2 regions of the Streptomyces sp. NPDC049970 genome follow, and region 2 is predicted to be linked to the other one. Evidence: riboswitches for the same ligand, from Rfam matches in the RefSeq annotation. Region 2 holds a riboswitch; the other holds the start of a gene.
The links. Region 2 has a riboswitch for cobalamin ahead of AB0I83_RS14955 ((2Fe-2S) ferredoxin domain-containing protein). Riboswitches for the same ligand answer to the same signal wherever they lie in the genome.
Positions count from the first base shown of each region.

Region 1: linked by a shared signal. The riboswitch ahead of AB0I83_RS29305 (cobalamin biosynthesis protein) and the one ahead of AB0I83_RS14955 ((2Fe-2S) ferredoxin domain-containing protein) in region 2 are both predicted to bind cobalamin.

Region 1 is NZ_JBFALP010000026.1:6,534-11,242, forward strand. It holds gene AB0I83_RS29300 (cobyric acid synthase) at 1-1,394, opposite strand, end outside; gene AB0I83_RS29305 (cobalamin biosynthesis protein) at 1,391-2,335, opposite strand; cobalamin riboswitch at 2,464-2,594, opposite strand; gene AB0I83_RS29310 (hypothetical protein) at 2,744-2,968, opposite strand; gene AB0I83_RS29315 (inorganic phosphate transporter) at 2,981-4,222, opposite strand; gene AB0I83_RS29320 (class II aldolase/adducin family protein) at 4,524-4,709, shown strand, end outside.
Region 2 is NZ_JBFALP010000006.1:330,395-335,103, reverse strand. It holds gene AB0I83_RS14965 (iron ABC transporter permease) at 1-1,066, opposite strand, end outside; gene AB0I83_RS14960 (ABC transporter substrate-binding protein) at 1,102-2,133, opposite strand; cobalamin riboswitch at 2,175-2,358, opposite strand; cobalamin riboswitch at 2,507-2,635, shown strand; gene AB0I83_RS14955 ((2Fe-2S) ferredoxin domain-containing protein) at 2,732-3,100, shown strand; gene AB0I83_RS14950 ((2Fe-2S)-binding protein) at 3,192-3,878, shown strand; gene metE (5-methyltetrahydropteroyltriglutamate--homocysteine S-methyltransferase) at 3,979-4,709, opposite strand, start outside.

The DNA.
Region 1 (4,709 bases), on a different contig from region 2:
AGCTGCTCCTCCCGCAGCGCCGCGAAACTCGTGTCGGGCGCGGCGGTGAACCGCCGCCCGGCCGCCCGCGCGACCTCGCCCAGGAACGCCCGCCGGAAGCCGTCGCTCTCCAGCGAGCCGTGCCAGTGCGTCCCCCACACCGAGCCCACCCGGCAGCCGTCCAGGAAGGGTTCGCCGCCGTGCACCTCGGCGACCCCGTGATGGATCTCGTACCCCTCCACCGGCTCCCCGAGCGCCGTCCCGACGGGCCGGCCCAGCACCTTCTCCCGGCCGAAGCGGACGCGCACCGGCAGCAGCCCGAGCCCGTCCACCAGCCCCGCCCGGGACTCCACGTCGTCCTCGACGCGCTCGCCCAGCACCTGGAACCCGCCGCAGATTCCCAGCACCGGACGCCCCTCGGCGGCCCGCCGCAGCAGGGCGTCCGCCAGCCCGCGTTCCCGCAGCCAGGCCAGCGCCTTCACGGTGCCCCGCGTGCCGGGCACGACCACCAGGTCCGCGTCGGCGAGCTCCTCCGCCCGGTCCACGAACCGCACCACCACACCGGGCTCCGCGGCGAGCGCGTCCACATCGGTGAAGTTGGACATCAGCGGTACCGCGCACACCGCGACCCGCAGCACGTCCTCGCCGTGCGGGGGCGCCACCACCGACTCCCGTACGGTGCCGCGCATCGAGACCCGCAGCCCGTCCTCCTCGTCGATGCCCAGCCCGTGGGCGTACGGGAGCACACCGTAGCTCCGCCGTCCCGTGAGCCCGTGCAGCATGTCGAGGCCGGGCTCCAGCAGCGACACGTCCCCGCGGAACTTGTTGACGAGGTACCCGGCGACGAGCGACTGGTCCTCGGCGCTCAGCAGCGCCGTCGTACCGAAGAACGAGGCGAACACACCGCCCCGGTCGATGTCGCCCACCACCAGCACGGGGAAGCGCGCGGCCCGCGCGATGCCCATGTTCACTATGTCCGTACGCCGCAGGTTGATCTCGGCCGGACTGCCCGCCCCCTCGCAGATCACGGCGTCGTACGTACCCCGAAGCTGCTCAAGGCAGTCCACGACCGTGCCCAGCAGCGCCTCCTGACGCCCGCCGTGGTAGCCGCGGGCGCTCATCTCGCCGACCGGCCTGCCCATCAGGACCACCTGGCTCGACCGGTCGCTCCCGGGCTTGAGCAGCACCGGGTTCATCAGCGCCGACGGCTCCACCCGGGCGGCCTGTGCCTGCATCGCCTGGGCGCGGCCGATCTCCGCCCCCTCACGGGTGACGAACGAGTTCAGCGACATGTTCTGCGCCTTGAACGGCGCGACCTTCACCCCCCGGCGCACCAGCCACCGGCAGATCCCGGCCGTGACCACGCTCTTGCCCGCGTCCGACGTGGTGCCGGCGACCAGCAGCCCGCCGCTCATCTTCCCCTCCGTCCCATGGCCAGCCGCCCCGCCGCACACACGCCGAGGGCCAGCACACTCACCCGGCGCGACAGCCGCACCGCGCGTTCGATGTCGGTGACCCGCACGTCCCGGCCGGCCTCCCCGTTGAGTACCGGCCGGTGCTCGACCCGGCCGGCGTAGGCGAGGGTCCCGCCCAGCCGTACGCCGAGCGCCCCCGCGAAGGCGGCCTCCACCGGGCCCGCGTTGGGGCTCGGGTGCCTGTCCGCGTCGGCACGCCAGGCCCGGACGGCCTCGCGCGGGCGGCCCCCGGCGGCCACCGCGAGCGCCGCGGTGAGGCGGGCCCCCGGCCAGCCGGCCAGGTCGTCGAGCCGGGCCGACGCCCAGCCGTAGCGCCGGTTGCGGGCCGACCTGTGTCCCACCATGGCGTCGAGCGTGTTGACGGCCCGGAAGCCGACCAGCCCCGGCACCCCGCCGAGCGCGCCCCACACCAGGGCCCCCACCACGGCGTCGGAGGTGTTCTCGGCCACGGACTCCACCACCGCGCGGGCGATCTGAGGTCCGTCCAGCGCCTGTGGATCGCGGCCGCAGAGATGCGGCAGCCGCTCGCGGGCCAGCTCGACGTCCCCGGCGGCCAGGGCGCCGCCGATGGCGCGCGCCTCGCGGCCCAGCGACGTACCCCCGACGACGGACCAGGTGGCGGCGGCGGTCAGCGCCACGGCCGCGGCGGGGCGGTGGCGTACGGCGCGGGCGGCCAGCGCGGCGGCGCCCGTGGCACCCCCGGCGCAGACGAGCGCGTGCAGGGCGCCCCGGCCCCGGTGGTCGCGCCACAGCACGCTCTCGGCCACCGCGGCGGCTCGCCCGAAGGCGGCGACGGGGTGGCCCCGGCGGGGATCACCGAGCAGCAGGTCGCCGATCAGGCCGGCGGCGGCACCGTACGCGAAGATGCGGTCGGCTCGCACGGATCAGCAGGCCGTCGCGCCTCGAAGGGACCTCGTCACGGGTGGTGCGGGAAGGGACGCACGGCGGCCGGGCATGGCAGATGTCCTCACTCAGGGTCCGCGCCCTGGTTCGACGTGACCGGCGACGAGAGTCTCCTGGCTTCCGGATCCGCAGGTCCTCCGGCCTTCCAGCCCGCGGTCGCGGGCCGTGACTTCCGTGTGGAGGACTGCTCCCCGGTGACAGTGGCGGGACCGCGCCGGATTCGCACCGGCTTCCTCTCCTGTCGCCGTAATGGCCCGGGCAGTCCACCACGCTCTGCGAACGCCCGTCAACCTGCCGTTGACCTGCGAGGCTTCGGCGTGCCCGGACGCACACCGGGCCGGACACACGCACGGTGTGTCCGGCCCGGTGTCACGCACCGAGGAGGTTCAGGCGACGATCAGGTAGATCCCGTACGCGACCGCCACCGCGCACAGCGCGAAGCAGGCGTAGGCACCGGCGCGCGCCGGAGCGTGGGGACCGCCACCGCCCTGAGCCGTCGGCACCTGCCTGGCCAGGCCCAGGATGCCGAGGGTGAAGAGGCCGACGAGTGCGACGGTGATCACGAGGCTGACGCCGAAGACGGACGCGAGAGCTGCCCAGTCGATGTTCATACGGATCTGTCCTTACACCGTGGCCGGTCGGGCCGGGTCGGTCTGGGGGTCGGCCGGGGCGGGGATGGTGGCCTTGAGGTCCGGGACCAGCGTGCCGGCGGGCGGCGGGCTGACCGCCGCGATCGCGGTGGTCACGACGCCCGCGGGCTCGTTGACGTTGGTGTGGTCGACCGGCTTGCGGCGCGACAGCAGCCAGATGGCACCGGAGCCGGCGACGAGCACGACGGCCACCACGGCGACGCCCCAGGGGCCCTGCTTGGTGAGGAACTCCGCCCCGGCGCCGACCAGGCCGGCGGCCGGCAGCGTCAGGCCCCAGGCGATGAACATCCGGGTGGCGGTGGACCAGCGGACCACGCCTCCCTTGCGTCCGAGGCCTGCGCCCATCACCGCACCGGAGCAGGACTGCGTGGTGGAGAGGGAGAAGCCGAGGTGCGAGGAGGCCAGGATGACCGTGGCCGCGCTGGTCTGGGCCGCGAAGCCCTGCGGCGGCCGGAGCTCGGTGAGGCCGCTGCCCATGGTGCGGATGATGCGCCAGCCGCCGAGGTAGGTGCCCAGGGCGATCGCGACACCGGCGGAGGCGATGACCCAGACCGGCGGGTTCGAACCGGGGGCGAGGACGCCGCCGGTGACCAGGGCCAGGGTGATGATGCCCATGGTCTTCTGCGCGTCGTTGGTGCCGTGGGCGAGCGAGACGAGACCGGCCGAGGCGATCTGGCCGGCGCGGTAGCCCTTGGCGGTCGACTTCAGCTGCGCCTCGTCGGTGATCTTCCGGTTGAGGCGGTACGTCAGCTTCGTGGCCAGGAGCGCGGCCACGCCGGCGACGAGCGGCGCGGCGATCGCGGGCAGCAGGACCTTCGTGACGACGGTGCCGCCGTCGATGGAGGACCAGCCCGCCGACATCACCGCTGCGCCGATGAGGCCGCCGAAGAGCGCGTGCGACGAGCTGGAGGGCAGGCCGACCAGCCAGGTCAGCAGATTCCACAGGATGGCGCCGACGAGCGCGGCGAAGATGACCTCGGTTCTGAGGCCGTCCTCGTTGATGATCCCGCCGGAGATCGTCTTGGCGACCTCCACCGACAGGAACGCGCCGACGAGGTTGAGAACGGCGGACATGGCCACCGCTGTCTTGGGCTTGAGTGCGCCGGTCGAGATGGTGGTGGCCATCGCGTTGGCGGTGTCGTGGAAACCGTTCGTGAAATCGAACACGAGAGCTGTCACGATCACGATCGCGAGCAGCAGCGTGATGTGTTCCATTTACCCAGGCAATCGTTCGACGTCAGTGGCACGTGGAACGTAAGCAACCTGGGTGAACGGAAGATGAACTGGGCAGGGCGGCATGGTGACCCCAACCGTTCGCGGCGATTCCGCTTGTGTGCGCGACGGGTAGGCCGGACCGCCGTCGCCGGTGCGGGGACCGGCCCCTCCCGGTGCGAATGGTCCGCTTCCGCGCCGATTCGCCCCGACGGGAGACATGGCTCACGTGTGCCCGCGGAGGCGAACGGGACACCCTCCCTGCCCCTGCCGGGGGCGAGGGGGCGACCCCTAGGATCTCCGCATGAGCGACGGCGATCAGAGCGAGATCCAACAGGCGTGGGACGGTGTCGTCGCGACGGCCCGCAGGACGGCGGCGGAAGGGCTGGTCGTCGGCACCTCAGGCAACGTCTCGGCCCGGGTCGGCGGAATCGTCCTGGTCACCCCCAGCGGAGTGCCCTACGACCGGCTGGGCCCGGGGGACACGGTG
Region 2 (4,709 bases):
CCTCGCCCGTGCCGCGCCGTGCGTCGCGGCGCATCAGCCAGAGGAAGAACGGCCCGCCGCACAGCGCCGTGAGCACCCCGACCGGGATCTCCATCGGTGCGGCCACCACACGCGCGGCGATGTCGGCCCAGACGAGGAACACCGCTCCGCCGAGCGCGGCCGTGGGCAGCACCCGGCGGTGGTCACCGCCGACGAACAGCCGCACGATGTGCGGGAGCATCAGACCGACGAAACCGATCGGCCCGGCAGCCGCCACCAGCACGCCGGTGACGAGGGAGAGCAGCACGAACATGCGCGACCGGAAGCGGCCCACGTCCAGGCCCATCGTGGTGGCGGCCTCCTCGCCGGCCAGCAACAGGTTCAGATTGCGTGCCTGCACGGAGAGGACACCGATGCCGAGCAGCAGCGCCGCGCCGGGCAGCCGGAGAGTGGCCCAGTCGACACCGCCGAGGCCACCGAGCGTCCAGGCGAGGATCGCGCGCGTCTCGTTCCCCCGGTCGCTGGTCAGCAGCAGCAGGTCCAGCACCGCCGTGAGTACGGCCGCGACCGCCACACCGGACAGCACCAGCCGCACGGACGTGATGCGGCCCCCCGTACGGGCGGTGGCGTACACCAGCAGCAGGGCACCCAGCGCTCCGGCGAACGCGGCGACCGGGAGCGACACCGGCCCGAACAGAGTCACCCCGAACACGATCACGGTCACGGCGCCGAGGGACGCCCCGGAGGAGACCCCCAACAGGTAGGGCTCCGCTAGGGGGTTGCGTACGAGTGCCTGCATCGCGGTCCCCACGACCGCAAGCCCGGCGCCGGTCACCACCCCGAGCAGGACACGTGGCGCCCGTACGTCCAGCACGATGGTCTCGCGGGCCCGCGACCAGTCCGGCGCGGACCGGTCGGCGCCCACGGCGTGCCACACGATTCCCCACACCTGGCCCGGCGGGACGTGCACCGAACCGATGGCCAGACCCGCGACGACGGATGCGAGAAGCACGGCGGTCAGGACGAGCAGGGCCACGGCGAACGTCCCCCCGCCCGCCGCGGTGCCACCCTTCGCGCGCCGTCCCACGGCAGGCTCCGCCGGGGTGCCCACGGCCGGAGCGGTCACCGGAAGCTCTCGGGGTGCAGCCCACGGGCGAGGTCCCCGACCGCGTACGCCGACCGGATCCCGACCAGGGTCGCGGTCAGCGGCAGGACGACGAACCGCTCGTTCCTGATCGCCGGCACATCCGCGAGCGCCGGCTGGGCGAGCAGGTACGCCTTCTTCTGCTCGACGCTCCCGGAACCCTCGTAGTCGTAGATGGCTATGGCCTCCGGCTTGCGCTCCACGACCTGCTCCCAGGAGACGTCCCCGAACACGTCGTCCAGATCGGCGAAGACGTTGCGGCCGCCGGCGAGCCGGATCAGCTCGGTCCCCAGGCTCCTGCCGCCCGCGGTGAAGGCCGACTTGTCGCCGCTGTCGTAGACGAAGACCGGCATGTCGGATTCGCCCTCGACGGCGGACGCGGCCTCGGAGACCCGCCCCTTCAGATCGGAGACCAGCGTGTCGGCGCGGTCGGACACACCGAAGATCGTGCCCACGGTGCGGATCTCGTCGTAGGTGTCCTCCATCGTCACCCGCTTCCTGCCGCAGTACTCGCGGTTGAGGTGGGTGTCGATCCCGGCGTCGGCGAACGCCTTGCGCGAGCGCCCCTCCTTGTCCGCGAACGCGCTGCCGTACCCGCCGTAGACGAGGTCGGGTTCCGCCTCCAGGACAGTCTCGAACGACGGTTCCCTCTCGGCCAGTTCGGGGACGGCCTCGTACTCCTGCTTCAACTCGGGCAGCACGGCCGAGTCGGGGAAGGCGGTACCGGCCAGGTGGTCGCCCAGGCCGAGTGCGAGCATCAGCTCCGCCGGGTGCTGGTGGATGGTGACCACCCGCGCCGGAGGCTCGGTGTACGTCGTCCTCACCCCGCAGTTGTCGATCGTGACGGGGAAGCCCTCGGACACCTGCACCCCGCCCTCCGGGCTTCCGCCCGCGCCACCGGCGGAGCCGCACCCCGTGGTCAGGGCGAGTGCCGCCAGCGCGAGCGCGCCTGCCGCGACCCGCGGGGACGTGCGTCGGCGGGGTCGAACGGCCTGCGGGGAAAGGGACATGGCTGTGAACACGTGAAGCCTCCTGGGGAGTCCGCGCTCCTCGGATCGGGCCCGCGACAGGCCAGTGTCCTGACTCCCGGATCGACGCTTCCCCTCGGCCTTCCCACGCGGCGCGCAGTGGCATGTCGAGGGTCGCACTCCCCGGTCACAGTGGCGGGACCGTGCCGGATTCACACCGGCTTCCTGTCTCCCGTCGCGGCGATGACCTGGTGATAGTACGTTCCGTCGGGGCGCGGTCAAGTGGGCGGTCCCGGCCTCCCGCCGCGCGCCCCGACGGAAAGGGCCGCCCCTGTGGCGGGTTCCCGGGACGCCGCGCCCGGCGGCCCCCTTCCGTCGGATGTCATGATGACCCACGACAGGGCGACGGCGGTCCGAGGAAGCCGGTGCGAATCCGGCGCGGTCCCGCCACTGTGACCGGCGAGTTGATCCGTCCCGTCCTTGGTGCCCCTCCGGACGGAGCGGTGAGGACGGGACGGACTTCGACCCGGGAGCCAGGAGACTCACGCGGTCGCCTCCTCGACGTACACCGGGGCGGATCTCCCCGGAGAGAGGGTGGTTCGGCGTGCCCGACAACCCGGCCCAGGAGGCTTCGGACACCGTGGTGGCGGTGAGGACGGCGGGCCCGGCCCCCTGCCGCATCGTCGTGTGCCGGGACTGCTGCTGCGGCAGTCCCAAGGTGACCGGAGTGGACCACGCGGCGCAGACGGCGCGGCTGCGCACCGAGGCACCGGTGCGGGTCTCCGAGTGCCTCGACGTGTGCGACCAGGCCAACGTCGTCGTCGTGCAGCCCTCCGCCGCCGGCCGGGCCGCCGGAGGCCGGCCGGTCTGGCTGGGACTGGTCAACGACCCTGACGCGACGGAGGACATCGCCGCCTGGGTGCGTGCGGGCGGCCCGGGCCTGGCGTCCAGGCCCGAGATCCTCGACCTCTACACCTTCCTGCCTCCCCGGCGCCGTGCGGCCACCTGAGGCCGGCGGCGCCCGGTGGACCGAGGTGCCGAAGCGGCCGGTCCGCGCGGAGCCGTCCACCAGGCGACGCACGGGGGAGAGGGCACCCGGCATGGCTGATCCGGCTCGGGCGCCCCAGGACGCCGTGGCGGCGGCGATGGAGGACGCGGCCGCCCTCGGGGGTTTCTTCGCCATGCGGACCGGTGGCCCCGGCGAGGGCTGGCACCCCGTCCAGGAGTCGTACGCCCGCGGGTTCGCCGACCTCGCCACGGCCGTCGCCGACCGGTACCGCACCAGGGATCCGCGCGTCGGCGTGTCCATCGCCCAACTGGGGCACGCGGCCCGCCTCTGGTCACCCGTGCTGGCCTGCGCCCTGCTCCACGGGATCGTGCTGGACCTCGACGCCCTGCAACGCGCCGACACCGGCTCGGCACTCAGGCTGCCGCACCCCGCCGGGTGGTACGCCGACCGGCTCCCGCACCGCGAACACGCCCTGAGCACCGAGGTGATGGGGCACCTGGCGGCGTTGGAGGCCGGGCTGGACGTCAAGATCGCCCCCCGCCTGCTGGACGGGAACGCGGCCTCCGCGCTGGCGGGTTCGGCCGGAGTGCTCCTGGCCGCCCGGCCCGGTCTGCGGACGCCGCTCACCCGCCTGGTCACGCGACTGCTCGGCACCGGAAGGCTCGTCGGTACGGGATCCCTGACCGGACCGGACCTGGCCTTCCGCCGTCGCAGTTGCTGCCTGTACTACCGGACACCGGCCGGTTCGAAGTGCGGGGACTGCTGTTTCGCCGACTGAGACGCGCCGGGCCCGTCACTCGGACCCGCGACACCGGCGGGAGGTCCGCCGGGCACCGGCCGGGGCGTGTCGCGCGCCCCGGCCGGCGCCGCCCGGTCGGTCAGGACCCGGACAGCTCACCACGGACCGTGCGTGCCGCGGCGACCAGATTCCCCAGCGCCGCACGGGTCTCGGGCCAGCCCCGGGTCTTGAGACCGCAGTCCGGGTTCACCCACAGCCGCTCCGCCGGGATGGCCTCCAGTCCGGTCCGGAGCAGGTCCGCGGCCTCCTCGGCGCCCGGCACCCGGGGCGAGTGGATGTCGTAGACGCCCGGTCCCGCCTCGCGCGGATACCCGTGGGCGGCGAGCTCGTGGGCGACCTGCATGTGGGAGCGGGCCGCCTCCAGGCTGATGACGTCGGCGTCGAGGTCGTCGATGGCCTGGATGATGTCGCCGAACTCGGCGTAGCACATGTGGGTGTGGATCTGGGTGTCCGGCCGCACGCCGCCGGTGGTGAGCCGGAACGACTCGGTGGCCCAGTCCAGATAGGCGGGACGGTCCGCCGCGCGGAGCGGCAGGGTCTCGCGCAGAGCGGGCTCGTCCACCTGGATGACGGACGTGCCCGCGGCCTCCAGATCGCCGACCTCGTCGCGCAGGGCCAGCGCGACCTGGCGGGCGGTGTCACCGAGCGGCTGGTCGTCGCGGACGAAGGACCAGGCCAGCATGGTGACCGGTCCGGTCAGCATGCCCTTGACCGGGCGGTCGGTGAGGGACTGGGCGTACGTCGTCCAGCGCACCGTCATCGGATCGGGGCGGGAGATGTCGCCGGCCAGCACCGGGGGACGGACGTAGC